DNA from 2 places in the Pseudoalteromonas rubra genome. Region 1 is predicted to be linked to the other one. Evidence: predicted binding sites of a transcription regulator. Region 1 holds the regulator's gene; the other holds the start of a gene.

Region 1 (15,190 bases):
TGAGCGAATGGATATCACAGTCAATAGCGGTGAGCTGTTGAACCAGACATTGAACAGTGGCGTAGTGGTCAGCCTGGCTGATCTCGAACAAACGAATTTGCTGACCGTCAATATCTTACACACAACAGAAGCCAGTACGCTGGCACCGTTTTTTAACGCCACACCAATTGCCGATCCGTTAGCGAATATTCTGCAAGTTGCTCAGGTTCAGGGTGATGTCACAGGCAATGTTGACCTGTTGATTGATCTAGCGTCGCTGGATGTTAATGTTCTGGGGGCGGTCGAATTCAAAGACAATGCGCTCTATCTTGAACAGCCAGGTATGGCGCTTGACAAGCTAAGCGGCACGCTGAAGTTTATTGATGATAACATTGAGCTGGAAAATACCCGAGCGTTGTGGCGAGGGATGCCGTTACTTTTCAGCTTGTCAGGGCAGGGCGACAGTGCCCGTTATCAGCTTGGGATTGAGACGCGTTTGAGTGCAGCCAGCGATAAGTTGCTGCCGCTCACACAAGGCTTGATGGACGACTTTATTACCGGCAATGCCTTATTGGCCGGGCAGGTCTTACTGGATTTCACTGAACAGGGCTTCAGTTATCAGGCAAACTTTAAATCCGACTTACAGGGTGCCAGTATTGAATTGCCAGCACCGGTTGGCAAGCCGGCAGACGAGCGTATGCAGTTAACGGCAAAGGTACGTGGCGACGACATCTCTAATTTGATCAGTGTCACACTCGGTGAACAGCTCTATTTTGATGGCATTTTAGACAATAGCAGTGGTTTGATTGAACGTGCTCAGCTTGTTTTTGCTGAGAATAATCGCGCATTAAGTCAGCCTGGTTTCAACGTGGCTATCACTCAACCTCAACTTACACTGGCACCCTGGCTGCCATTCATTGACCGCATTCTTGAACAGGTAGATCAGCCATCGGAGCAGCCGGGTATATTACCCGCCTTTGATGCGCTGCGCGCACAGATAGGCCAGTTAAATGCCTTTGACCTCGGTGTAAATGACTTTGAGTTAAGTCTTCGTCCGCAAACCAGTGGGCTCTTGGCACGGTTGAATGCCAGGGAATTAAGAGCGCAAGTGCAGTTTCCAAATGATAATGCAGTGCAACCAATCCAGATACAAGCGGACTATTTACGGCTCAACCCGCTTGAGACCACGGACGAGAGCACCACAACAGAAACGGCTACCATCGATGATTCAGACGCGGCCCCTGAGGCATCATTGCAGTGGCTAACGAACATTCCGGCGATAGAATTTAACTGCGATGATTGCCGTATAACCGAGTATCAGCTGGATAGGGTGAATCTGGCTTTGCAAGGCGATGGCGAAGCGCTGCAGATCACTCGCTTGCAGGTGGATAAAGGGGATCATGTGCTGCAAGGTACGGGTGGTTGGCATAATGGCCGCTCGCACTTTAATGGCACGCTGACCAGCAGCGACTTTGGTCAGTTAATGGAAGAGTTTGATATAACTTCCAGCGTCCAGGACTCCAGTGCAGACATTGAATTTGAACTGAGCTGGGCAGACGCACCTTATGAGTTTGATGTCGCTACACTGGATGGATCGGTAAAATGGCAATTGGGTGAAGGGCACCTGGCTGAGATCAGCGATCAGGGCACACGGGTGTTTTCTTTGCTGAGTTTGGATTCACTGGTTCGTAAACTCAAACTGGACTTTCGAGATGTGTTTGCCAAAGGGTTTTTCTACAACCGCATTGACGGCACTTTCCAGCTCGACAAAGGGGTTGTGTATACTGAGGATACCCAGCTGGATGGAGTGCCAGCCGACTTGTCAGTCAGAGGATATGCCGATCTAAATAGCAAAGCCATTGACTACGAGCTGTCAGTCGCTCCGCAGGTTACGTCGAGTTTACCTGTCATTGTGGGGTGGATGGTGAATCCAGTAACGGGTCTTGCGGCACTGGCCCTTGATAAAGTGATCCACTCGGCACGGGTGATCTCTGAGATTAAATTTAAAGTGACCGGCACGATGGAAGAACCTGTGGTGACCGAATTGGATCGCAAGAGCCGTGAGGTCGAGTTACCTAAGCCGCCGGGGTCACAGCCTGAGAAACCGGCGCAGCCCGTTGTCCCTCAAGGTGAGGAAGCCTCAGACACGCAAGCAGATATATCCAGACAAGGCGATCAGACGCCACAGCAAGACGCGTCAGCTACACAGAACGAAGCGCCTGTGGAAGCAGCGGCGGGTCCCGGTAATCCGAACTCAGAGGCGGGCCAAGAGGAACAACCATGAAAAGCGGCCATATCTATGTTGTGCAGATGTGTTCAGGAATACATCCTGAGGAGAATCTTAAGCAGTTAACAGCTTTACTCAGTCAGCAAACACTGATGCAACCTGCGCTGGTGTGTTTACCCGAATCATGGCTGGCGTTTTGCCAGACCCCTCAGCAAACCCTTGCACAAGCCCAAAGTAATGGCGACTGGATCACACAAATTCAACAGCTTTGCCGGGACTTTAATATCTGGCTGGCTGCGGGCACCATCGCCCTCACAGATGGCCAGGGTCGTTATTATGCAGCCAGTCTGCTGTTTAACAATGAAGGGGTCGAAGTTGCACGCTATAATAAGATCCATCTGTTTGATGCGGATGTCGCTGACAGCGCCGGACAATATCGGGAATCAACCCTGACTCGTCCCGGCGATGACATTGTCACGGTAGATAGCCCCTTTGGTCGTCTGGGCTTGAGCGTTTGCTATGATTTACGCTTTCCGGGTCTGTATCAAGCGATGCGTGAACAGGGCGCAGAGATATTATTGGTACCCAGTGCTTTCACAACCGTCACCGGGGCTGCACATTGGCAGCCTTTGTTACAGGCACGGGCGATTGAAACACAATGCTATGTGGTGGCAGCCGCGCAAGTAGGGGAGCATGAGAATGGTCGGCAAACCTATGGTCATAGCCTGGTGGTTTCCCCCTGGGGCGTGTGTCTTGACGAAGCGCCAACTCAGGTAGGTGTGATTCATGCCCGGCTTGATCTGACTGACCTACATGCCATCCGACAGAAAATGCCTGTAGCGGCACATAACCGATTTAAGAGCGATTTTTATGAGTAATTTTGGTAGCGAGCACGTCGAACAACATTTACTGACGGACAGTGACTTAACCCGGGAGCAATTGCAACAGACATTGGCATACATTCATCAACACAAAGTGGACTATGCCGATCTGTATTTCCAATCCAGTTATCATGAAACCTGGGTGCTGGAAGATGGCTCCGTTAAAGAGGGCAGTTATAATATTGAGCGGGGGGTTGGTGTTCGCGCCGTAAGTGGCGAGAAAACGGGGTTTAGTTACTCAGATGCCATTAATATGGAAGCACTGAACCAGGCTGCAATGGCTGCCAGAAGTATTGCCCAGCAAGGTGAGAATAAACAGGTTCAGGTGTTCAGTGATGTTAAAGCGGCGACCCAATTTGAGGCAACTCAGCCGCTATTGAGCATGAGTGATACCGATAAAGTCTCGTTATTGCGAGAAGTTGAAGCCGCGATCCGGGAATTAGCCCCTGAAGCGGAGCAAGTCGTCAGCTCTATGTCTGCGGTATACGAAGAAGTGTTAATCGCAGCCAGTGATGGCACTTTTGCAACGGATATTCGTCCTTTGGTGCGCTTAAATTGCTCGGTATTACTGGCGAAAAATGGCCGCCGTGAGCGTGGCAGTGCCGGTGGGGGAGCCCGTCTGGATTACAATTACTTCCGAGAGCTGGTCGACGGCAAACCGCGTTGGCAACATTATGTCACTAAAGCAGTTCACCAGGCCCGAGTAAATCTGGAAGCGGTTGATGCACCCGCAGGGGCGATGCCTGTTGTACTAGGGGCTGGCTGGCCGGGGGTATTACTCCATGAAGCGGTGGGACATGGTCTTGAAGGGGACTTTAACCGTAAAGGCGCGTCTGCATTTAGCGGGCGAGTCGGCGAACAAGTGGCTTCCAGCCTGTGCACTGTGGTGGATGACGGTACCATCGATAACCGTCGTGGTTCACTGAATATTGACGATGAAGGCACCCCGGCAGGTTACAACGTACTAATCGAAAAGGGGGTGCTAAAAGGCTATATGCAGGATAAGCTCAATGCCCGATTGATGGGCGTTGCACCCACTGGCAATGCCAGGCGTGAATCTTATGCACATCTGCCGATGCCAAGAATGACCAATACATATATGCTGCCAGGTGAGCATAGCCAAAGTGAGATCATTGCCTCGGTAAAGAAAGGGATCTTTGCGCCTAACTTTGGCGGCGGTCAGGTTGATATTACGTCGGGCAAATTTGTATTTTCAGCTTCAGAAGCTTACCTGATAGAAAATGGCAAAGTGACGCAGCCTATCAAAGGAGCCACCTTGATCGGCAATGGCCCGGATGTTATGCAAAAAGTATCTATGGTTGGTAACGACCTGGAGCTGGATACCGGTGTTGGGGTGTGTGGTAAGAATGGTCAGAGTGTGCCTGTTGGCGTTGGTCAGCCCAGTCTTAAAATTGATGAACTCACCGTGGGCGGTTCTGCCTAATACATAATCCCGCAGTATCACAGCCAAGTTGCGTGATACTGTGGGGCGTTCTATCACTCTGCTTATGGCAGGATCAGCTCTTTGAGTAATTGGAATAGCTCCTTAGAACCTTTTCCGGGCTTCTCTGCCAGATGCTCTTTTTTCGCCTGACGAACCAGTTGTCTGAGCTTCTGGCGTTCCAGCGTCGGGTGTGCTTCAAGCAGGGTATTGATCTTTTCATCCCCCTTGGCTATCAGTTCATCTCTGAGCTGTTCTACTTGGTTAAGCAGGACATCTGCCTGGTTGTTTCTGTTAAGTAACAGGTCCAGACCTTGCTGTAAGTCTTCTACATTGCTGGTGGTACGCAGTTGTTTGGCAATAAAGTTCAGATGACGGCGGTAGGCATCGTGTTTACCGCGCAGCTTGTCTGCCAGTTCCATCGCTGCAACCAGCTCAGGAGAGAGTGGCAGCTTTTCTCTTTGTTTTTTACCTAATTGCGCGATATCAACGCCTAGTTGATGGTATTGCTGTGCATCACGCTTTAATTCGCTTTTTGAGACGTAAATGATCTCTTCTTCTGGCTCTTGGGTAGGTTTTTTGGCCATTTTACCGCACTTACTTCAGTTATTGATGATCAGATTATATCAGAAGTCAGAAAAAGCAGTAATGGATACATGAATGCGCAACTTGCCCGGGGTGTCATACAGAATCTTTGCGTGAGTCACAGCGCATCGGCTCAGGCTGTGTTAGGATTATAGCAGTACTATGATTTGTGGAATAAAAACATGAGCCAGCAACAAGATCCCATTTGGACGCAAATTGATGAAGTAAAACAAGCCGTGTCTGATGTTTTGGACTATGCAAAGCAACTGGGGGCGACGTCTGCTGAGGCATCGATGAGCCGTACCTCAGGTTTGTCAGTCAGCACCCGCATGGGAGAAGTTGAAACGATTGAATTTAATCAGGATGGTGGCCTGGGGCTGAGTGTTTACGTTGGTCAGCACAAAGGCTCTGCTTCGACGGCCGATCTCGGTCCAAAAGCGTTACGCTCGGTGGTGGAAAAGGCGGTCGAAATAGCCAAGTTTACATCAGATGACCCCTGTAATGGTGTGGCCGATGCTGAATTAATGCCTGAGGTAGTGCCTGATTTAGACCTCTTCCATCCCTGGTCAATGACGCCTGAAGAAGGAGTGAAACGCTGCCTGGAAGCAGAGCAGGCGGCGTTGAATTACGACGAGCGGATTGTTAACTCTGACGGAGCAAGCGTTGCCAGCCATCAGGGCCTGCGAGTTTACGGCAACAGCCATGGTTTTTTGGCCGGGTTTCCACGTACCCGACACACCTTAAGCACTATGGTGATTGGCGAAGAAAATGGGGTGATGCAACGAGATAATGCTTATTCCATTACACGTGTGCATACGCAGTTGAGAGATGCCAAAGCGGTGGGCATAGAGGCTGCAGAATCGACGCTGGCTAAATTAAACAGTCGGAAGCTGGAAACCATGCGGGTACCGGTCGTATTTCGTGCTGACATTGCCAATAGCCTGTTTGGGCATCTGGTATCAGCCATTGGTGGTGGTGCTTTGTATCGCAAGTCGAGTTTTTTGCTGGATAGTTTGGGCACTGACGTTTTTTCGTCTTGTGTGTCGATCAAAGAGCAGCCACATTTGTTGCAGGCACTGGCATCAAGCCCGTTTGACGCAGAAGGCGTACGGACCACTGAGCGTGATATCATCAAAGGAGGTGTACTTGAGACCTATCTGTTGCCAAGCTACGCAGCCAGACGCCTGGGTATGCGCAGTACGGGCCATGCCGGTGGGATCCACAACTGGCTGGTACAGGCAACCGAGCCGGACCTGGCCGCGTTGCTGCGGACCATGGGGCGTGGCTTATTAGTGACTGAGCTAATGGGGCAGGGAGTTAATACAGTAACCGGTGACTACTCACGCGGCGCTGCCGGTTTCTGGGTAGAAAATGGAGAGATCCAATATCCGGTCAGTGAGATCACCATTGCCGGCAACCTTAAGGATATGTTTAAGTCAATTCAGGCCATTGGGGGAGATATTGAAACCCGCGGTGCTGTGCAAACTGGCTCGGTACTGATAGAGAATATGCAAATTGCAGGTCAGTAACCCATAGTTTGATGCGTTTGGCTGCTTAGACAAGCAGCCAGGTTGCAGTGCCGAGGAAGGCAAAAATGCCTACGATGTCGGTGACTGTGGTCAGTACAACACTGCCTGCCAGTGCTGGGTCGATATTCATTCTTTTTAGTATGAGCGGGATACTGGCGCCTGCTATACCCGCTGCAACCAGGTTCATAAACATCGCGAAGGCAATCACGCCCCCGAGTACAAAGTCCCATTGCCAAAGGGCTATTACACCCGCAATCAACAACGACCAGAGCAACCCATTCAAGGCACCAATGGCCAGCTCTTTACCCAGCAAGAAGCGCTGGTTAGTGGCGTTCACGTGCCCCAGCGCAATACCACGGATCACCAAAGTCAGGGTTTGACTGCCGGCCACTCCTCCCATGCTGGGGACTATGCCATTCAATACTGCGAGTATCGGTAAAATATCTAAGGTGCCTTCGAAAAAGCTGGCAACGAAAGCGGCCATCAGCGCTGTAAGCAGGTTGATCCCCAGCCAGATTGAACGGCGACGACTACTTTTCCAGACCGGCGCAAAGGTATCTTCTTCATCGTCGAGACCGGCCATACTCATCAGGCTGTGTTCGGCGTCCTCACGAATAACATCAACGATGTCATCGATGGTGATACGTCCCAGCAAATGTGCGTTGTCGTCTACGACCGGTGCAGAGATCCAGTTATGCCGTTCAAACAACTGAGCGACATCGCTTTCGTCCATTGAGATGGGAATGGTTTCACGTTCTTCATTCATCAACTCGTTAACCAGTTTGTCTGGCTGACTGGTTAACAGCACACTGATCGGCAGAGAGCCTAAAAAGCAATTGTCTTTGTCCACCACGTACAGGTCATCGGTACCGTCCGGGAGCTCCCCTTTGAGGCGCAGATAACGCAACACAACATCCAGTGACACATCCGGGCGGATCGTCACTGTATCTGTGTTCATCAATGCGCCTGCGGAATGCTCGACATAAGACAGAGCCTGGGTTGCTCGGGCTCTGTCTTGCGAGTCCATGGCACCAATAACATCCTGATAGACGGGATCTGGCAAACTTCTCAGGACTTCACCGAGATCATCATCATCCATGTCTTCCGTTGCCGCAGCGATCAGCTCGGGCTCCATTTTGGCGATGATGCTGAGTCTCACATCTTCAGACAGCTCTTCGAGTACGTCCCCCTGTATATCTGGGTCGACTAATTGCCATAGTAGGGTTCTTATTTTATGTGGGGAGGACTCCAGCAATAATGAGGTGTCGCAGGGCGGAATCTCGGCTAAGGTGCGCCTGACTTGAACAAACTGACCACTGTTAAGGGCATTCGTAACTTGTTGTAATAGCTCCAGTGTATAGTCTTGTTCAAAAGCTTCAGGCATAGGCATCCCAGGTTGGATAGTCGACAAGTAGGCTTGTCATGAGTATACGGCGCATTGATTATAGGCTTATGATAATTATAGCTGTTTTAATATCAATTGGTATATCTAAAAAAAGCCAAGGTAACCGTCAGGAAGCGGAGGTTTTGTGTCTGGAAAATAGGAGAAAGTGAAGAGGTGCTACTCTGATTCGTTAAACTTATCGGCAATAAGGCTACCAATGGCATGTAACGCACGCTCTGCATCCGGGCCTTCGCAGACAACTTTGATCTCTTTACCCTGACTACTTTCCAGCAGCAATAAAGCCAGCACACTGTCACCCTCTGCTTCTTTACTGCCCTGAAACAGGGTGATATTGGCATCGAACTGTGCGGAAAGTTCTGCCAGCACACTGGCTGCACGAGCATGTAGACCCAGTTTATTCTGGATCAGAAAGGTATCTTCAAAGCGTTGTGTCATTTTTCTTGTTCGCGGTGATGGATCTTCACATTACTGTGGGTACGGGCAAAACGCTCACCTAACGTTTGAGCAAGATACACGGAGCGGTGCTGTCCACCAGTACAGCCAATCGAAATGGTCAGGTAGCTGCGGTTATTGCGCTCAAGGTGTGGCAGCCAGGTTTGCACAAAGGTCTGGATCTGCCAGGTAAATTTTTGCACTAAGCTGTGGCTAGACAGGTAGTCAATAACAGGTTTATCTAAACCGGTTAGGGGCTTAAGTTCTGGTTCCCAGTGTGGGTTCGGCAAAAAGCGCGCATCAAACACGTAATCGGCTTCTTTTGGAATACCATGTTTAAAACCAAAGGACTCAAAGGTGATGATTAATTGCTTGTCTTTTTTACCGAGGATCTTTTCCCGGATACGCTCTGCCAGCTGGTGGATACTCATGTCTGTGGTATCAATGGTGATATTAGCGCGGCGGATAAGTGGGTCAAGCAGTTCTTTTTCTTTTTTAATTGCTTTGTCCAATGACAGATCTGCCAGCGACAGCGGATGTAGGCGGCGTGTTTCTGAAAAGCGACGGATCAGGATCTGATCTTCGCTGTCCAGATAGAATATATTGGGTTCTGCAAATCCGGGTAGGTATTCCAAAATATCGTCGAGCTCTTGCTGATCTTTTGGCAGGTTACGTACGTCAACGCTCACAGCAATTTTATCATAGCTGTCTGACACACTGCGCACTAATGCGGGCAGCAAGTTGACCGGGATATTATCGGCGCAGTAATAACCCAAGTCTTCCAGAACGCGCAGAGCGACCGATTTTCCTGAGCCAGAACGACCACTGACAATAATTAACTGCACAGAAACTCTCCGTTAGTTGTCAAACTCTTCAATTATCGAGAATAACTCCTGATCATTGTGAGCTTGTCTGATACGTTTACAAAACACCTTGTTCTTAAGTTTATCAGCGATCGTTGCTAAGGTCTGCAAATGTTGTTGATTTTCTCCCTCGGGTACGATGAGTGCCACAAAAATGTCGACGGGTTGATTGTCAATGGCATCAAAGGCAATGCCTTGCTGATTAACAAGCAGCATAGCAACCACTTTATCTATGCCTGACATGCGGCCATGGGGCAGTGCGATCCCTTTTCCTATCCCCGTACTCCCGAGTTTTTCGCGGCTCAATAGTGCATCAAGGATATCATGGGCATTACTGTCTGGAAGCTGGCTGTGAGCCAACTCACTGATGTACTCTAAAATACGTTTCTTACTATTAAAAAGGACCGCAGCTTTGCTGCAGTCCTGTGAAATCAATGAGCTTAGTTTCATGATTAGTGTCGAGTTAGCTTCTCTTTGTGCTTGATCACCTGGCGATCAAGCTTATCGATAAGTCCGTCTATTGCGGCATACATATCCCGGTGTTCGGTTGAGGCAAAAATTTCTCCCCCGTTCACATGTAATGTGGCTTCTGCTTTTTGGATGAGCTTTTCGACATCTAGGATAACATGCACATTATTGATGTGATCAAAGTGCCTTTCTAGCTTCGCAAACTTGTTTGTTACATAGTCTCTTAACGAATCGGTGATTTCTACATGTCGACCAGTTAAATTTAGTTGCATAAGCATTTTCCTTCTGTAGTTACGTCTAAATCAGGCTTTTACGCTGATTGGACGGTGGGATAGCCAAAGACTCTCGGTATTTGGCAATTGTACGTCTAGCCACTTTGATCCCTTGATCTGCCAATACATCCGCAATCTTGCTGTCACTCAATGGCTTAGCAGTGTTTTCCGCGGCAATTAGCTTTTTGATCAATGCTCTGATTGCAGTCGAAGAGCATTCTCCTCCGTTTTCAGTGCTGACATGGCTTGAGAAGAAATACTTCAACTCATAGATACCGCGTGGCGTGTGCATATACTTTTGCGTTGTTACACGTGAAATCGTGGACTCATGCATGTCGACCATTTCGGCCACATCATTCAGTACCATCGGCTTCATTGCCTCGGGGCCATGTTCAAAGAATGCCTGTTGTTGTTGCACAATGCAATTAGTAACTTTTAATAAAGTTTCATTGCGGCTTTCCAGGCTCTTGATGAACCATTTTGCCTCTTGCAGGTGTGAACGAATAAACTGACTGTCTGTGCTCGACTTGACTGAACGGGACATCGCAGCGTAGTGGTCATTCACTCTAATTTTTGGCATTGAATCGGGATTGAGTTCAACAACCCAGCGGCCTTTCACTTTTTTAACCGACACATCCGGGATCACATAGTCAGCTTCTTCCTGCACTATGCTGGCGGCGGGCTTTGGGTTTAGGCCGTGGATCAGGGTCATTACTTCTTTCAGATCCGCTTCTTTGAGTTTGGTTTTTTTCATCAAAGTGCGGTAATCCCGGCTGGCTAACAGCTCGATGTGCTCAGTCAGGATTTCTTTGGTCTGTGCAAGCCAGGGGGTGTTTGGGTCAAACTGGTTGAGCTGAATGCACAGGCATTCTTGCAGGCTGCGTGCCGCAATCCCTACAGGATCAAATAATTGGATCCGTTTCAGTACGGCTTCTACTTCATCCTGCTCAATCGGCTCTTCATCGTTGTCTTGATTTATGCTTTCGACGATGTCTTCACAGCTGATGGTCAATAGGCCTGCATCGTCAACCGCTTCTACAATTGCAAGGGCAATGGCTCTGTCTGTTGGACTAAAAGGCGTCAGTTCCAGCTGCCACATCAGGTACTCTTGCAATGTTTCAGTGGTTTTACCCTGGTAAATGGTTTCGTCTTCCGGCATTGGGCCTGAACTGCTTGCCGGGGCTGCACTGATGTACTCGTCCCAGGTTACGTCCATTGCCAAATCGTCGCTGACGGTGTCTTTGTTCAGTGCAGCATCGCTGTCTTGTTCGTAGTCGCTGACAGCCGCCTCTTCATAGCTGTCGTTGTCACTCGTTGTAGGTTGTTCCAAATCGGAATCCGACTTGGACTGAGTTTCATTGTCTTGTGATTCAGACTCACCTTCTTCCACTTCCAACAAAGGGTTGCTATCAAGCGCTTCTTGGATTTCTTGTTGGAGATCTAGCGTACTCAACTGTAACAGACGAATAGCCTGCTGCAGTTGTGGTGTCATTGTCAGTTGCTGCCCCATGCGCAGCTGTAGCGATTGCCTCATGTATCTCTAACAATCCTTTTTGTTATTTACTTCTAATTTTATAACTATAGCCTGAATTGCTCACCTAGGTAGACATCCCGCACAGTTTGATCGGCCAGAACATGTTCCGGGGTGCCTGCTGCTATCAGTTCACCATGTGACACTATATAAGCTTTCTCACAGACGTCCAGCGTTTCACGCACGTTGTGGTCGGTGATCAGTACGCCTATCCCACGGTTTTTCAGGTGCTCTATAATTTTCTTTATATCTAACACTGAAATGGGATCAACGCCAGCGAAAGGCTCATCTAATAAGATAAATTTTGGATCAGCCGCAAGGGCACGGGCAATTTCTACCCGGCGTCGTTCACCGCCCGATAGAGCCATACCTTGGCTGTCGCGAATATGCTGGATATTAAACTCATCTAACAGTTCATTGAGGATGACTTCTCGTTGTTCTTTATTCAGCTCTTTACGGGTTTCTAAAATGGCCATCAGGTTCTGATAGACGGTCAGCTTGCGAAAAATAGAGGACTCTTGTGGCAGGTAACCAATACCAAGTCTTGCCCGGCTGTGCATTGGTAATAAGGTAATGTCTTGTTCGTCAATGTGTATGCTGCCCTTATCGCTGGGCACCAAGCCGACAATCATATAAAAAGTGGTGGTTTTACCTGCGCCATTCGGGCCAAGGAGGCCAACAATACTGCCAGCTTCAACACTTAACTCAACGTTTTTAACAACCTGTCTGCCCTTATAACTTTTGGCCAGTGCGGTGGCGGTTAATTTACTCACGGATTACCCTTCTCTTGTGGTTGTTGGGGGTTCTCTTTTTCAGGTAACAGAATGGTTCTCACGCGGTTCTGCTCTTGTTCCCCGCGCTGTGCGCTGATCAGCTTCTTTTCCATATCATAAACGATGGTTTGCGCGCTGATTTTTTGTCCTGCCTGACTGATCTCAGCACCGCCTTTGATGGTGAGCATGCGATTTGCGACATCATAGCGCACTTCTTTGGCGCTGGCCTTCAATAACGTACCATCCGCTTGGTGTTCCTGAAATATGGCCGGACTGCCTGTTGCAACCAGCAGTTGCTTATTTTTACCCAGCTCTTCCCGGCGGTGTACTTCGAGGCGATCGGCCAGAATTTTTCGGTCACCGTGAATGATTTCGACGTTTTCTTCGAACACGCCAATATTGGTTTGCAACTGGGCCAGCTGTGTGCCCGAACTGATAATGACCTGATCAGCCGCTGTATTTTCTGCATAAGCTGCAGGATGAAATGCACTTAAAGTGCACAGTAAGATCAGGGAACAGGTTAATTTATTGCTCATAATAAATTGTTTCAGTGTGGTTGATGAGTTCAATGATTTCTGTGTTGAGATCGGCCACTAAGCCTTTCCCTGAAATCGTTAAGTTTGGGCCGGTAATTTCTACCGGGTGTTCAGAGCGCATGTGCTTTTCGTTAATATCGACTTGCACGTGATCGGCGTTGATGTGCTTTATCATGGCATCGGCCGTCAGGTTTGTTGCTTGTACTTTACCCTCCAAGATCAGGGTATTGTTACCATATAAGGTGGCTTCATTGGCTTTGAGTTGCCAGTTTTGTTGATCGTTGTGCAGTGTAAAGATAGGCGCAGTAAAGTGGCTAAACCCCAGCTCCTGATAGAGTTCCATTCTGTCTGCGGTAATCTGATAACTGAGCTGTCCATTTTCTGCGTAATTGGTTTGCTTCAGATCGATAGCGACATAATCTGGCTTGGCCAACACTTCTTCTGAGCGCGGCGCGACCTGGCTCGATTGTGTTAAATAGGGATACCACAGCCATAACATGGTGAGGCTGAATACAACGAGCAATAAGGCGCGAAGTACGGTCATACGCTACTGCCTTCATAACCCAATGATTTGCCTTGGCAGAGCAACAGTAAGTCAGTCAGCTCTCGAACAGCACCAAACCCGCCGGGTAACAGCGTTTTGTAATCGGCTGCGCGGACTACCATAGGGTGAGCGTCTTGCACGGCCACAGACAGACCGACTTTGAGCATCACAGGTAAGTCGGGTGCATCATCGCCAATATAGGCAATCTCGTGATCCGCCAGCTGTAATTTGTCTTTCAACTCAGCATAGCCTTGCAACTTGTCTTCCATACCCTGATAGATGTGCTTAACGTTAAGGCTAGTCATACGCTGCTGAACAATGTGTGAATGACGTCCCGTGATCACAGCCACTTCAACGCCGCCATTGATCAGGGCTTTAATGCCGAAACCATCTTTGGTATTAAATGCTTTTAGCTCCTCTCCCTGGTTGCCCAAATAGATGCGGCCATCAGAAAATACCCCATCGATGTCGCAGATCAGCAGCTTAATCGCCTGCGCTTTTTGTACAACGGTATCGTCGATGGGTTGATATAGGTCGGAAAACAGCATTTATAATACTCCTGCTCGCAGCAAATCCTGCATATTTAACGCGCCGATTGGGCAATTTTGCTCATCAATGACAACCAGGCCATTAATACGTTTTTTCTCCATGATATGCAACGCTTCAGCAGCCAACATATCTTGTGTCGCTGTAGTACAGTGCTTTGTCATGACCGAGTCTATCGGGGTACTGTGTAAATCCAGTCTTTGCTCGATAATACGGCGTAAATCGCCATCTGTGAACAAGCCCTGTAACTGCCCCTGTGCATCGACGATGGTGGTCATGCCCAGGCCTTTGCCTGACATCTCAAATAAGGCATCGGTTACCGTGCAGCCTTGCGATACAACAGGCACCGCATTGCCCGAATGCATTACATCCGCCAGTGTCAGCAACAGACGCTTACCCAGGCTGCCTCCAGGATGGGACAAGGCAAAATCATCTGCCGTGAAGCCGCGGGCTTCGAGCAGTGCCACAGCTAAGGCGTCTCCCATGACCAGAGTGGCCGTGGTGCTGGCCGTTGGTGCAAGCCCTAACGGGCAGGCTTCTTTGGAGACTTTAATGCACAAATGAATATCCGCCAGCTTTGCCATGTTGGACTCGGGATTACCGGTCATGCTGATGATTTGTGCGCCAATGCGTTTGATTACCGGCACGATGGCCAATACTTCGTGCGTCTCACCTGAGTTAGAGATCAGCAATACTACATCATCAGCTGTGATCATGCCTAAATCACCATGACTCGCTTCACCAGGGTGAACAAAAAATGCTGGTGTGCCCGTGCTGGCCAGTGTCGCCGCTATTTTATTGCCAATATGACCTGACTTACCCATGCCGATCACTATGATTCGACCACGGCATTGCAACATGAGTTCACAGGCAGCAGAAAATCGTGCATCAACATACTGGGCAATTTCGACAATCGCTTGTTGTTCGATTTCTAGTACCTGTTTGGCTGAATCAATAAAATTGTGCGTGCTCATGCTGAACCCTTAAATAATAAAGTACATATAACCACAGAATGCACCAAGGAGTAGCCCGCCTTCAACACGGTTAATTTGACGGTGCCCTTTGAGGCTGAGACTCATCAGCACCAGCGCGGCTGTTGCACCGAGCATGACATAGATATCCCGGTTTGCAATATTGCTGTCCAGTGTTGCCGGATTCAGGATCCCCGCAATAGATAA
Region 2 (15,190 bases), 1.0 Mb from region 1:
CGCTTATATAAAGGCTACCTTAACGCATTGACGCGGGGGGATTCCGAAGCGGTGACACTGTATGCGCTGCAAATGGGACAGGAGCGGACTGAATCAGAGCGAAATGGTGAAACTTTCGGGCAGACGCTGGTATGGATTAATTTTCAGCACTATTGTGCGGTGATGTTCTGGTTTGTCGTACTGGGCGCACCGGGTGCGGTGCTGTATGCAACGGTGAGATATCTGGTTATAACGCTCACAGAACGTCAGGAAGACGACTTGCCTGAGCAGGTTGCGTTGTTGCGCGGAACATTGGGAGAGCAAACACAGCGGTTTTCCAGGCTACTGTTCTGGATAGATTGGTTGCCGGCCAGAGTTGCCAGCTTTGGTTATTTGATCATCGGTAATTTCACCAAAGGCACTGGCTGTTGGCTCAAATACTTACTGGACTTTGACACCCCCAACAGGCGTGTGGTGAGTGATATTGCACTGGCTGCTGAGCAAATAGAGCAGCAATTTTTTGGTTGTACTTATGAAGCAACCTGCATGATGCGCTTGGTTAAACGTAATATCTTATTCTTTTTGGTCCTGACAGCACTACTGACTTTGTTTGGTGGTCTGAGCTAACAGCGAATCGACCCGACAGTTAACGCTGTCGGGGACACGCTTAGCCGGGCTGAGCAGCTAACCAGGTGAGTTTACGCTCAGTCATTGCCGCCAGCTGATTTGGCTGAACATCCAGTGTGGACAGGAGCTGTTCTGTCACATCTATCAGATCGCATACCCCAGCCACATTCCACAGTGCTTCTTCCAGGCCTTTGGCTTTGTGAATGGCATAGTGGCTGACATATCTCAGCTCGTTGGCCAGGTAATCCATATCAGGGCGGCCTGTTTTGGAGATATACAGATGAAATACAAACAGTAACTCTTTTTTAAGCGCCCGTTTGATGAATAAAAACAGCGGATCCAGAGACTCACCAGCCGCGACACATTGGCTTTTCAGTGCTTCTTTTAGTTCCGTAGCCTGAGGATCAAAACGCAGGAACACCGTATATTGTAGGGGTTTATCCTGACGTGATTGCTTGCGTAAACGCTCACCCAGATAGTCACCAATAAACTCGCCCGGCAGTAACCCTTCGCTCTGGACATACTCCTGATGATTATGGTGATATACCTGACTGAGTAACACTTTGTGTAGCGCTGTCGGGTAGAGCCCCTGAGCAACAGCGCCAATTTTAAAATGGGCCGAAGATTTGTGCAGATATAAAGGAAACTGACAAATGCTCTTAGTGACCATGTTGCGCAGTGCGTGCGATAAACCGGGGATCCTCGGGGCTTCTTCACATGGCTGAAGCTTGTTTTTATTGCTCTCGATCAGGACCTTAAAAAAAGTGATGGCAGTATGCTGCACGTTGCTGAGAATATTGACCTTCAGATTAATGACGGTTTTTGCTTTGTTGACAGCCATGACCTCATACCTGAGCTTGGTCAGATTGTGTTGCTTGGTGATTTTTTGCAGCTCGGGCAGGTCGAGATGCACAATATCACCTTTTTGCAGTGTCGCTGGTTCTTCAAGTGCGACTTGCAGGCCCATGACTGAGAAATCCCGGGTATGACCATGCAGCGCCAGGCCATCCTCTTGGTTGACCGTCGCTGCGGTCTTATACAGATAGCGTTTGTGTGAGCGCAGGTTGATATACTCAAGTGCGACGACTTCTAGTGGGGGAGGTACTTTGGCTTTGCCATGACCGAATTGCTTGATGAGATTAACTTGCTCTTTTGGATAGTTCAGCGCCTGATAATATGCTGTTTGCTGCTCGGTGGTAATATCGCTGAGCGTCATCAGATATTTCACGTTTTCAATCAGTCCCTGCACCCGTGGGGTTGGGCGTTTGTTGAGCTTCTCAACATTCTTGCCAGCGCTGGAGGGCAAAGAAAGCGGTATAAAGGCGTCTTCATGGTGGCTGGGCATCAGCTGAACTTTAAAGATCCGCCAGCTGTCTTTTTGACTGCCAAAGCCCATAAAAAGATCACGTAATTCGGCGGACTTTTTAAGTTCCCAGTCGAATGCTGAATAAAAATAAATTTTGCCATTCTTGCCATGGGTGAATGTGTAACAGTAGGCTTCTTTCACCGGCTCTGGGCGAAGCAATAACATATCAAGGCGTTGCTGATTGAACACACTGTAGAGCGAAGAAGTTTTTCTCTCATCTTCAAAGTAATAGTTAATGTGTGCGTTGTTTTCATTCGTGAGTACCAGGCTCGGGTAGAGCATAGTTTTAGCCTGGCTAAAAAACACGAACAGTGAATTAACACGGGGCAGGTAATATTGCTCATATCCCTTACACACGACGGCATCCATGGTGTTATCCAGGTTGATCTTGTAGCGACGTTTATTACCATGGATAAAACTCTGTAAAAAGTCATCAAACCCACTGTTGTTTTCTACAAAAGTACGCTTGAGGCGAACGTGGTTATACTCACTGGAGACTGGATCAACGGCGACCACTTCATACTGGATCCCACTTTTCAGGCCCAGTTCAAAATCCTGCTCAAGACCGACCAGCCGCAGCGAAACTAAATCACCTTTGTGTAAGTGGTAGTTTGGGGCCAGCTTTATTTTCGCGCCACTGAGGGATATATCTGACGTACTGGCATTGGCGATGCGCTGATTGCCAAATTCTACCGTGATCTTGATTGAGTAATTCATCCGCTCTTCTATACGACTCTCGTATGAAGCAAAGCGGATGTACTGAGTTAACTGAGAGAGGTCCAGCCCGGGCGTATCTTCTTCTTGCTGCTGGGCCGCCTGCTTTTGCATGACCTTAAAGTTATTGTCGGTGTTCATAACCGCTTCGTAAACGGCTAAGGTATACCCGCCATAACGTGCGACTTCTTGCTCAAATACCCGGATTGCAACATCGTCCATAAAATGCTGCTTCCCGTCATGCTCATAGGGTTTTACCTGCCCGGACACCTGGCCACGCAGGTCGATAAAGCGTGCTACGGGCTGAGATAGCCGGGTCATTTCCATCTTCAGCAGGAACTGGTCAGGCTTACTGAGTTGCGCCGTTTTTTGCTTGAAGATAAAGTCAAAATTTGGATCGCCGAGATCAATCTTTAATTCATCTATTAAGTCTTGGTATTGTTGTAATTTATCTTCAGCCATAGGTACACATTTTAAATCAGCAGATCTTACCCGGTTATTGTTTCAGCCTTTGCCAAATTTATGTCAGTATTAACGCTTACTGTTGAACTAAGCTTAATTGAGTTTTAATTTAAGCAATAACTATGCCTTGATTTTTATGGGAAAAAAGAAAACCGCATTTGTCTGTAGTGATTGTGGAGCGGAATTTGCTCGATGGCAAGGGCAATGTTCTGAATGTAAAGCCTGGAATACAATTACTGAGTTCAGGGTGCCATCTGTCAAAGCGGCACCACGTGCTGGAACGATGGCTGGATACGCCGGTGTTGTCGAAGCTAAGGTCCAGACATTGGATGAAGTTAACCTCGAGTCTTTGCCAAGATTTTCTACTGGATTCAAAGAGTTCGACCGCGTTTTAGGTGGTGGTGTCGTGCCGGGCAGTGCCATCTTGATAGGTGGTGAACCGGGGGCTGGTAAGAGTACTTTGCTGTTGCAGACCATGTGTTTGCTGGCCGAGTCCATGCCGACTTTATATGTAACGGGTGAGGAATCTTTGCAGCAAGTGGCGATGCGTGCAAAACGACTGGGTCTGCCGACTAACAAATTGCGTACATTGGCCGAAACGAATGTGGAAAGCATCTGCCAGCTGGCCTTACGTGAAAAGCCCGCCATTATGGTCATCGACTCGATACAGGTGATGCACATGAGTGATGTTCAGTCGGCGCCCGGGAGTGTGTCTCAGGTGCGTGAGAGCGCCGCTTACCTGACCCGATTCGCTAAGCAAAATCAGGTTGCCATTATTATGGTAGGCCACGTGACTAAAGATGGTTCCCTGGCGGGTCCTAAGGTACTGGAACATTGTATTGATTGTTCTATTCTACTGGAAGGCAGCAGTGACAGCCGTTTCAGAACGCTGCGTGGCAACAAAAACCGCTTTGGTGCAGTCAACGAGCTTGGTGTATTCGCTATGACAGGCCAGGGCCTGAAAGAGGTGAGTAACCCATCTGCTATTTTCCTCAATCGTGGTGAGGAGCAAACGCCCGGCTCTTTGGTGATGGTCATCTGGGAAGGCACCCGGCCGCTGCTGGTCGAGGTTCAGGCGCTGGTGGACTACTCTCAACTGGCCAACCCACGTCGTGTCACTGTCGGTCTGGAGCAAAATCGTCTGGCCATGCTGCTTGCGGTGTTACACCGTCATGGTGGATTGCAGGTAGCCGATCAGGATGTTTTTGTTAATGTTGTCGGCGGCGTCAAGGTATCCGAAACCAGCGCCGATTTAGCGTTAATTGCTGCTTTGGTCTCTAGTTTCAAAAATCATGCTTTGGAACGCCAGATGGTGGTGTTTGGAGAAGTCGGGTTGGGAGGAGAGATCCGTCCGGTACCCAGCGGCCAGGAAAGACTGCGCGAAGCGGCGAAACATGGCTTCAAACGTGCTATTGTACCTATCGCGAATAAACCGAAGGACGCCATTGAGGGAATGGAAGTGGTTGCCGTTGCCAGCCTCAGTGATGCGCTCGAAGCCTTGTTTTAAGGGAATCCACAAAAATGAAAAAATCTACGATTATGTTGGCGATGGCGGGTGTGCTGTCAGCTGCTGTTGTTGGCGCACACTTTTATGCTAATCAACAGGCAGAGTTGGTGGTACAGGAGCAAATTACGCAATTTGCTGAACAATCTGAGCTGCTTATTGAGCATCAGGGGTCGTCCTATAACTTGTTCACCAACACGATAAAAGTACAGTCTTTAGAGATCAAAGACGCCGCGGAGCAACAGGTTTTGCTGAACATTGGTGAATTCAGCTTACAGGGCTATGAAGCTGATAAGATCAGTGAGTTTACTGAAGTTAAGCTGGCCAATGTGACACTGAGCCCCGTGCTGGCAGCAGAACTGGAACCGCAAGCTGCCACGCTGGTAGGTACCAGTTATGCGCTTACGTCCTCTTTACGTTATAACCCGGACAACGGCAACAGCCAGTTCAAATCTTCCGTTGAGGCGGATGGGGTAGTGGGTGTTGAGTTCAACTTCGATCTGGGCAACAGTGCTGAGCTGATGGCTACCTCTCTGGAGATGCAACAGAGCACAGAGATGACGCTGGAGCAGGAACTGCAAATGCAGAGCAAGTTGATCTCAGCGGTACAGTCATTGCAGCCACAGACCCTGACATTTGCTATTGCCGGACAGCCGAAGTTAGACGCTTTGGTGACAGAGTTACTGACCAACCAGGGACTGAGTAAAGAGCAATTCCAACAGATGCTGGCCATGCAACTGGCGCAGGTACCGGTTTCTGAAGAAGCCAAGCAGGGGCTTAGTGGTTTTGCGGCTGGTCTTAATGCGCTGGAGGTCAATGTGTCAGTAGATGAGGCGATGGACTTCAACGCATTTTCTCAGCAAGTTCAGTCTTTGGCTGCTGATCCTGAGGCACTTGAAAAGTTCTTAAACCTGAAAATAACGGGCTCTTAAGCCAGGTTGTTAAACAGCAAAAAGCCACCTATCGGTGGCTTTTTTCGTATGAAGGCGTTTGATTAATTATTCAATGCCAGCATCAGCTCGCGATTACGTTCCAGCTTGGCGAGCATTTGCTGTGCAAGCGGTTTAAAGGTGGCGAGTTCAGCTGCTGGTAATGGTTGTGACTTAGGCAGCTTGACCGTACGCGGGTTACGGTGCACACCATCTACCAGAAACTCATAATGCAGATGAGCACCGGTTACGCGGCCCGTTGCACCAACTGTACCAATTTTCTGGCCCTGTTTGACCTTCTGACCTTTTTTGACATGGCGCTTATGCAGATGCAGGTACTTAGTCACATACTGACTGCCGTGCTGTATAAATACATAATTACCATTAAGGCGGTTAAAGCCCGATTTAATGACTTTACCATTACCGGCGGATACCACAGGGGTGCCGACTCTGGCCGCGTAATCTATGCCGCGGTGTGCCGACACACGGCCCGTGACAGGGTGCAGACGGCGTGGATTAAAGTTGGAGCTAATATACTTGAAATCAACCGGTGCACGCAGGAAGGCCTTTTTCATGCTGCGGCCTTCAGGGGTGTAGAAGTCACCATCGGAGTGACGTACCGCAGTATAACGTTCTCCCTGATTGATAAACTCAGCAGCGATGATTTTGCCAGTACCTATTTCTTCACCGTCTACAAAATGTGATTCATAGATCAAAGAGAACTGATCGCCTTTGCGAATATCGTTGGCAAAGTCGACATCCCAGCCAAAGATGTGGGCAAAGTTCATGATCTGACGCTCAGACAAGCCTGCGGTAATACCTGCTGTCCAAAAGCTGGACTTGATCTCGCCGCCGGCTGACTTTTCGACTGTTTCTATTTCTTTACTTTCAATCCGCGTGGCGTAGTTGCCTTCCTCATTGCGGCTGACAAGTAACGTATCTGTTTTCGAAAGTACATATTTTAGCTGCAACAGTTCACCCTGTTCATTACTGGCAAAGCTCAGCACTTCACCTGGATGGATCTTAGTGAGTTTACGTGTTTCAGCGTTGGTATTGACGAGTTTATGCAGCGTTTGTGCTGAAAAGCCGGCGCGTTTAAATATCACCGCCAGGCTGTCACCATTGCGAACTTGGTGATCGACGAAGTCATACTGGGGGGCGTCAAGAGCCTGCGGCTGTTCAATGATTTCGGGCGCTTCACTGAGCTCTGTCAGTTGAGGTTGTTGCTCATCAACATTCAATGGAAGCTCATAGCGCTTGCCGACTTCGAGCGCGTCTTTGTCGTGATCTCGGGAGGCTGTTGCCTTCTCAGACGGAATGAGTGCAATAGCGACCATTGCTGACAGCAAGCCCAGGATCAGCAACTTGTGTTTTTTTGGGAGTTTGTGCACTGCATGTACCATAACGTGCCTTTTCCGCTGTCAAGAATTATTGCAAATAATAGTGCAGCATATACGTAATAATGCGCAAATACCAGTCTTTTATACATTTAAACTACCCCAAATATACGCTAAAATCGAGCGATTAACTGATTATATTGTTGGAGTGAGGTTGGCGTGACAACTGTGGACATAGATACGGCATTGGCAGAGATTAAGCGCGGTGCTGAAGAAATTCTGATTGAAGAAGATTTAAAAGAAAGGCTGAAGTCTGGTAAAAAATTGCGGATCAAAGCGGGTTTCGATCCAACAGCCCCGGATTTGCACTTGGGCCATACGGTCCTTATCAACAAGCTAAAAACTTTCCAAGACTTAGGACATGAGGTTATTTTCCTGATCGGTGATTTCACCGGCATGATTGGTGACCCTACGGGTAAAAATGTCACTCGTAAACCGCTGACTCGTGAAGATGTACTGGCTAATGCTGAAACCTATAAAGAGCAAGTGTTTAAAATCCTGGATCCGGCAAAAACCACTGTGGCGTTCAATTCTGAATGGATGGAAAAATTAGGCAGTGCGGGCATGATTAAGCTTGCAGCGCGTCAAACGGTTGCGCGTATGCTTGAACGTGATGATTTCAAAAAACGTTATGCGGGTGGTCAGTCAATTGCTATTCATGAATTCCTCTACCCGTTGGTACAGGGCTGGGATTCTGTGGCACTGGAAGCGGATGTCGAACTCGGTGGTACCGATCAGCGCTTTAACCTGTTAATGGGCAGGGAATTACAAAAAGAAGAAGGTCAGAAGCCGCAAACCGTGCTGATGATGCCGTTGCTGGAAGGCACCGATGGCGTGCAGAAGATGTCTAAGTCACTGGGTAACTATATTGGTATCACAGATGCGCCAAATGACATGTTTGGTAAAGTGATGTCGATTTCTGACGAATTGATGTGGCGTTACTACGAATTGCTGAGCGCTAAGTCACTGGCAGAGATTGCAGGCCTTAAAGAAGAAGTGGCTGGTGGCCGTAATCCACGAGACATTAAAATTGAGTTTGCAAAAGAAATGATCGCACGTTTCCACAGCGAAGCGGATGCCGAAGCAGCGCATCAGGATTTCATTAAGCGTTTCCAGAAAAATGCCCTGCCTGATGATATTCCAGAGGTAACCATCACCATTGCTGAGCCTGCGACTTTCATTACTAATGTACTAAAAGAAGCGGGCTTGGTTGCCAGCACTTCAGAAGCGATGCGTATGATTAAGCAAGGCGCGGTTAAGCTCAATGGTGAAGAGAAAGTCACCGACTCTAAGCTGAGCGTTGAAAAAGGCTCTACAGCGATTTACCAGGTAGGTAAACGCAAGTTCGCCAAAATCACTGTTGAATAATCGACGACTTGATCAGCAAGTATAAAGAAAAAGGGCGGCTATTTGGCTGCCCTTTTTAATGCGTGAGAATATTGATAGTTAGCCAGCACAGACACAGTGCACAGAGGAAGAACCAGCGCATGGTTGCCAATAACTTGAGCATCAGGCTTATGCTTTCCGGTTCGGGTGGTCTGTCGCTGCCAATGCGCATATTGTCAAATCGCTGCTGCTGATAAAAACGTGGCCCGGCTAGCTGGGTATTGAGACTGGCTGCGAACAAGGCCAGGATCCAACCTGAGCTGGCTGGACGGTAGAATTGGCCATAGTGTTTTAGGTAGTGGAGTGTTTTCCCGAGGTTTTGTGTCAGCGCCATCATTAAAACGAACAGCCTGACGGGTAACCATTCTAAAATTGCCAGGCTCAGTTGTAGCGGTTTAATAAACGCTGTGTCTGGTCGCATTTTACTGCGCCAGGCGTGATCGCAGAGCAACATCAATTTATAGCTCAATGCCAGCAGAGGGCCGCCGATCAGATAGAACACCATCACCAGATAGAAATGCCGCATGCCCCGTAATGCCAGGCTGTCCAGGCATGCCTTACAGATGCCCATCAATGACAGTTTTTCGACATCCCGGTTTACCATAGCGCCAAGTAACTGGCGTGCGGCTGCTTTTTGTTGTTGTTTAAGCAGAATCGCAATCCGTTTGGCACGCCGTTCATGTTGAATATCGAGACAGAAAAATAACACCAGGCCACCCAGCCACTGGGGATAGAAAGACAAATAGCCCAGAGCGGCCAGAATAAGCAGGATAGTCAGCATTGGCAGGATAAATGCCAGGCTACCGGATAGCCATTGATAGCGATTGGGCGCCTTAGGGCGATAAACTTTTTGGGCCAGGTTAGTAAACAACAGCGTCATGACGACATTGGGGTGATACAGGCTGGAGGTTCTGAATCCTATCGCGCTGAGTGTTGCCAGCAGAAAAATCAGCAAGCCCATGTGGGCTTGCAAATGTTCAGTTAACACCTTACAGCGAAACCTGATCCAGCTTTGCCAACAGGGCAGTAACCAGCTTAGAAGAGTTTACTGAGGCAACTTCCAGGTAGGCGTCGAATGATTGCGGCGATTCTTTGCCGGCGATGTCCGACAGTGAGCGGATCACAACGAATGGAGTGTGTAAAACATGACAGGCCTGAGCAATCGCGGCACCTTCCATTTCAACCGCCAGCATGTGTGGGAAGTCCTGACGCGTCTTGTCGATGCGCACTGGATCGCACATGAATGAATCACCGGTACAGATCTGACCCACTTTTGTCTGAATGTCAGTCAGTTCACCGACACTTTGCTGAGCGGCTTCAACCAGCGCAGAGTGCGCGCTAAATCCAGCTGGCATTTGCGGTACCTGACCCAGTTCATAGCCGAATGCAGTGACGTCAACATCATGATGTCTTACTTCAGACGAGATCACGACGTCGCCGACGTTCAATTCAGGATCAAAGCCGCCTGCTGAACCGGTATTTATAACACAGTCAGGGCTGTAGTTGTCGATAAGCAGCGTTGTTGCCACTGTTGCAGCCACTTTGCCAATACCAGACTGAACCAGAGTGACTTCGTGACCACCCAGTTCACCATGATAAAAGGTGAAACCGCCTTTGGTTGCGGTTTGTGTATTGTTCATTGCGTCACGCAGGATCGTGACTTCCTGTTCCATCGCGCCAATAATACCTACTTTCATAATCTTCTCTTATTTTTTAACCGTGTTGCTCATTATATATCAAAACTGGCGTTAGAAAATATGGTGTTAGGCAGGTTAAGAGGTTTTGCTGTCAGCCCTGAGGCGGGCCGACAGTGAGCTGGAGGGGCTAAATTTCTGCCAGTTGGGTTGCCGCGGCCTTGGCCTGAGACGGCGAAAGTACCGCAGGTTTGTAATTGCGATTGCGTGGCTTGCCCTGTGGCTCTGGCTTCTTGCCTAGTTTAAACAGAATGGCAGCCCGCACTTCAGCGCTTTTATAACCACTTTTTACCTTCATTCGAATATGTGGGATCCCGGCTGATTCCAGCGCACCACTGACGAACCAGTCTTTTTGCGCTTTGTGGCCGTTTTTATTGGCGTTGTTAACCAGGTCAACGGCAGCGACAATATTGAGCGTTTCTTTGTCAACCAGTACATAATCGAGCTGCTTATTTTGTGCTTTGGTGATGGCAGCCCGGCGTGCCTTTTTAGAGAGGCCTGGTTTACACTCGATGATTTCAATCAGCTTAACCCGACTAACAACCTTGAACTTGTCACCGACTGAGCGCTCTAGCAGTTGTAAGAAGGAGGCTTCGACAGTTGTGAATACAGACTCTTTTCGGTTAAACGGGTAGGGGTTCCCGCCGTTATCCGTATATTTTGAAATAACAATGGAAGCAATAACGACCAGCGCCAGAATAGATAATAATGTTAGTTCCATAAATCACTCCACGACAACAATTTGACTTGGAGATTATTAAGCAAAGAGCGTGCCTAAAGTGACTTTTAAGGAGGGATAAAGATTAAATACGCTCGGCGCTTTGGGACGGCCGAGCGTTTAAGAAAAGCAAATTGCTTGACTGGATCAGACGCGGTAGCCGTCTTTCAGGCCTTTTACAGCATACGCAACGGCATCGTGTGCATGCAAAGATTCGTAGTGGTTTATCTTTATATAGTAGTCTGGATAATTTTCTGCTTCAAATAAGGCTTTGAGCTTTCTGGCGGCATCTTCACAGAACATCAGGTTTTGACCGTTAAGGCGGGCAAACTCTTGCTCATCTTCACGTTTAACCGCAGCCTGTACAGGCGTTTTCAGTTCATCTTCTACCATGTTGACCAGGCCCAGGATGTCAAACTCCTGACAGTGCTCATCTAGTTTGACTTTGATATTCGTCACTGAACGCTGTGAGTGTGGTGTTGCCAGGATGCCTTCAGTGGTGCCTAACCAGGCGTGAACACTGGCATGATCGAGTGATTGATCGGCAAACTTTTCTTCAAAGGCATTTTGGATCAGCTGACGGGCAAGTGCGGCAGAACAAGGGCAGGTTGATGAGTAAGTGACATCAACGGCTAGTTCCAGATTAAACCGGCCATTTGCCAGATTAGCTGTGATCATAACCGGGTAGTTTTTCCAGCCTTGCTTGCCACTTAATAATGAGGCACGGCGCAGTGGTAATTCGAAATGAAATGTCACTTTAGCGCTGTGGCTTAGTCCTTCATGGCTGGTGATAAAGCTATCCAGAACTGAGCGAATTGTCGCGGGTGTTAGCGTCTGCTCACAGGACAGCGAGTCGAGTGCCAAAAATAGTCGTGACATATGGATACCTTTCGCATCAACCTGATCCAGGCTGACAAACGCATCCGCTTTGGTTGTTACGGGCGTATCATTTAAGCCTTTGCTGGATAACAGTAAAGGTAGCTCGATATTTCCCATTCCGACCCAGTCCAGCTTACCTTCTTGTAAGGCGTCCGCAGAATGTGCAATGTCAGGCATTGAAGTTGGCATTTGAACTCTCTTAATCACGACTATCAGGGCTGGGCATGTTACACCAAAATGTCACAACTTGCCGAGCCCGCTGGAAAATTTCTGGTAAAAAAATCGCCCAAGTGTGCAAAAATTCATACGCTGATGTCGACTTTCTAAACATCAACAAAAGACAGGGAATACGGGCGCTACAGAGGTTATTTTAGTTTGTGCAATGTCGCCTGCGACCTTTGGTCACTCGCTTCTGTGTTTTGGTCAGGTATAATGTAGGGGTTAACTAGGTGATTTTATTATGCTTGACTCTTCATTTGGGACTTGGGCCCGAATTTTATCGAATTTGATTAAAAACTACGGAGACCGCTGGGCGGGGGTTGTGGCCTACGCTTTTGTGCTTATCGTGTCTCTGGTTTTGGCGTGTATGTTTTACTACGTGGCGCTCGGTGAAGTCACACTGGTCAATGTGCTGTCTGTGGTGTTATTTGCGGCATTAACCTCCCCATTGCTGCTTTCTGTTGCTATCTATGCAATGCGTCAGCTCGATGCGTCGAAAGAGTATCTTGAATCTGCGACACAACAAGAAAAACTGCTCAATCAGACACTCAAAGACAACATTAACCGGCTCAATAACGAAATTGACGAGCGGAAAATGGCGCTGCATGCAAAGCACCGGGCAATAGCAGAGTTGCGTAAAGAGATCTCAGAGCGGCGTAAAGCTGAACAAGAGCTGGCACAACAGAGTATGTTACTGCGTAGTATCGTAGATTCATCCCCTGACTTATTCTATTACCGTGATGAACGGGGCGTATTTGCGGGTTGCAACAAGAAGTTTGAGCAAGTCATTGGCAAAACCAGTGAACAACTGATTGGCCATACGGTCCAGGAAGTCTTTGGTGAGCAGGATATTCCAAGGGTACTGCAAACCGATGAACAAGTGATTGAAACCCAGCAATCGATCAATGTTGACGTAGAATACCCGGTTGCCAACGAGAACTGCTGGTTTGAGATGCGTAAACTGCCCTTTATCAATGATGATGGGGAATATATCGGGTTGCTGGCGTTCGGTCGTGATATTACCAGCCGGAAAGAAGCGGAGCAGGCACTGGAAACGGCTTACAAAGATAAAGGGAAATTTATTGCCACTTTGAGTCACGAACTGCGCACGCCGCTCAATGGTATTGTTGGTCTGACACGTATGTTGCTGGACACTGAACTGACAAAGCAACAAAAAAGCTGGTGTAACACGGTTTTCTCCAGTGCCGAAACCCTAGGTAATATCTTTAATGACATTATCGATCTGGACAAGATAGACAGAGAACAGCTGGATATTGCTACAGACAGCATCAATGTGTCGGATTTTATCAATGATGTTGTCAACTTTGCAGGCCTGATAGCGGAACAGAAAGCGCTTGAGTTCAACATCAAGCGCTCGGGTATGCTGGACATCTATGCCTTATTAGATCCAACTCGTTTGCGCCAAGTGTTGTGGAACCTGATCAACAATGCCGTGAAATTTACCCACCGAGGTGGCGTTACCCTTGAGTGTCGTCGCGAAAACCGTGCAGATGGCCCCTGGTTGTCTATCAGTGTGATCGACACTGGCGTGGGGATCCCTTCTGATCAACAAGACCGTATTTTTGACATGTATTACAAAGCGCCCGATGCCAGTGGTAATAATGCCATTGGTTCGGGGATTGGCCTGGCTGTGACAAAAGCGCTGGTACATGCTATGAAAGGCACGATCCACGTCAGCAGCATGCAGGGAGAGGGCAGTCGCTTTGATGTGGAGCTACCTTTGGAGCTCTGCTCAGCGCCTAACGAGCAAAGCTATGCGGGTCGTAGCCTCTACATTTTATTGGTAGAAGATGTACCATTGAATGCTGAAATTGCCACCAATTTGCTGGAGCAGCGTGGACACGAAGTAGTCTGGGCAGAAACCGGGGAAGATGCCTTATCAATGGTTGAAACTGAGGATGAGTTGGATCTGATCCTGCTTGATATGCAACTGCCAGATATTAATGGTGATGAAATTGCGCGGCAGATCCGTGCCGATAGTCACTTTGACGAGCTACCTATTGTGGCGCTGACGGCCAATGTGCGTAGCGCAGAGCAAGAGCTGCAGGGAATTGATATTCAGGGCGCATTGGCGAAACCGATCAACACCACAAAGCTGGACAAGATGCTTGCGGAGCTGTTTGGGATAGAAGCAAGTAAAGATAAACAAGCTTCGCCTCAGTCCGAGCCGTTACAATTGAGCGAGCAAGAGAAAGCTTTACTGGATGTGGAAACAATCACTGATTTTGTATCATCTATGGGTATAGAGCCCTTTAAGCGCAGCTGTGACTTATTTACTCGCCTTAATCCGACTTACTACAAAGAGCTGGATGAGGCTAATCAGAATGAGGATACTGAGACTTATGTGTCTGTGGCACACAAGCTAAAGGGCGCCGCAGGCTCTGTTGGTCTGCAGAATGTGCAATTACATGCTAAAACGATGGAACTGGAAGGTGCTCAGGTAGACACAGTGCAGCGTGCAGATTGGTTGGATGATCTGGAAGTGAAAATAAGAGAAGGGCAATCTGCCCTTCACTCATTAATTGCAAAGCTCGCTGAAAACTCGTAACGCAAACTTATTGGCTATCGATCTTACCGATGAAGCGGTAGCCTTCACCATGAATGGTGCTGATCAGTTCAGGCGTGTTGTTGTCGGTTTCAAAGTGCTTACGGATGCGACGGATAGTAACGTCTACCGTTCTGTCGTTGGCGCGTAGCTCACGGCCTGTCATGTGCTTGATCAGCTGCTCACGACTGAAGATGCGACCCGGTGAGTCCAACATAAGACGCAGCGCACGATATTCGCCCTTCGGCAAACGTTTTGCTTCACCTGCTGGTGAAGTCAGGCAGCGACTATTCTCATCCAATTCCCAACCGTTAAATGTAATGACGCCATTGCTGTCAATACTAGACTCTTCCGGGCTTGAACCAGTACGAGTGATCAGGTTGCGCACGCGGATTGTAAGCTCACGTGGGTTGAAAGGCTTAGTGACATAGTCGTCGGCTCCGATCTCCAGACCAAGAATACGGTCGACATCGTTGTCACGACCGGTCAAGAAAATAAGACCGATGTTTTTCTTCTGGCGTAACTCACGAGCCAGGATAAGGCCATTTTTACCAGGCAGGTTAATATCCATGATCACACAGTTGACATCGTCGTTTGACGTCAATTTTTCATGCATATCATCGCCATCAATGGCTTCAATTACCTTATAACCTTCGGCTTCAAATAAACTAACGAGGTTCAGTCGAGTTACGTCTTCATCCTCAACAATTAGAATGACTGGCGTTTGCATTATTAATTAACCTTTTCGGA

Evidence for each region. Region 1 encodes sigma-54, which starts transcription at its own class of promoters, with help from an activator protein. Its sites were predicted from a motif close to GTTGGCACGNNNNTNGNNT; they were not measured.
Region 2: a site for sigma-54 is predicted at 10,818-10,836, ahead of AT705_RS09655 (DUF2726 domain-containing protein). Genes of this name have one in related genera too.

What each region holds. Positions count from the first base shown of each region.
Region 1 is NZ_CP013611.1:3,208,727-3,223,916, forward strand. Features, by position in the region: gene AT705_RS13975 (YhdP family protein) at 1-2,263, shown strand, start outside; gene AT705_RS13980 (carbon-nitrogen hydrolase family protein) at 2,260-3,084, shown strand; gene tldD (metalloprotease TldD) at 3,077-4,531, shown strand; gene yjgA (ribosome biogenesis factor YjgA) at 4,594-5,115, opposite strand; gene pmbA (metalloprotease PmbA) at 5,296-6,642, shown strand; gene mgtE (magnesium transporter) at 6,668-8,026, opposite strand; gene AT705_RS14005 (HPr family phosphocarrier protein) at 8,204-8,482, opposite strand; gene rapZ (RNase adapter RapZ) at 8,479-9,324, opposite strand; gene AT705_RS14015 (PTS sugar transporter subunit IIA) at 9,337-9,792, opposite strand; gene hpf (ribosome hibernation promoting factor) at 9,795-10,082, opposite strand; gene AT705_RS14025 (RNA polymerase factor sigma-54) at 10,108-11,616, opposite strand; gene lptB (LPS export ABC transporter ATP-binding protein) at 11,661-12,386, opposite strand; gene lptA (lipopolysaccharide transport periplasmic protein LptA) at 12,383-12,922, opposite strand; gene lptC (LPS export ABC transporter periplasmic protein LptC) at 12,912-13,466, opposite strand; gene kdsC (3-deoxy-manno-octulosonate-8-phosphatase KdsC) at 13,463-14,014, opposite strand; gene AT705_RS14050 (KpsF/GutQ family sugar-phosphate isomerase) at 14,015-14,986, opposite strand; gene AT705_RS14055 (calcium/sodium antiporter) at 14,996-15,190, opposite strand, start outside.
Region 2 is NZ_CP013611.1:2,180,201-2,195,390, reverse strand. Features, by position in the region: gene ampE (beta-lactamase regulator AmpE) at 1-606, shown strand, start outside; gene AT705_RS09690 (PilZ domain-containing protein) at 647-3,148, opposite strand; gene radA (DNA repair protein RadA) at 3,285-4,655, shown strand; gene AT705_RS09680 (hypothetical protein) at 4,670-5,584, shown strand; gene AT705_RS09675 (peptidoglycan DD-metalloendopeptidase family protein) at 5,647-6,984, opposite strand; gene tyrS (tyrosine--tRNA ligase) at 7,147-8,346, shown strand; gene AT705_RS09665 (cobalamin biosynthesis protein CobD/CbiB) at 8,402-9,352, opposite strand; gene mtnN (5'-methylthioadenosine/S-adenosylhomocysteine nucleosidase) at 9,354-10,061, opposite strand; gene AT705_RS09655 (DUF2726 domain-containing protein) at 10,189-10,779, opposite strand; gene folE2 (GTP cyclohydrolase FolE2) at 10,924-11,844, opposite strand; gene arcB (aerobic respiration two-component sensor histidine kinase ArcB) at 12,116-14,443, shown strand; gene arcA (two-component system response regulator ArcA) at 14,451-15,170, opposite strand.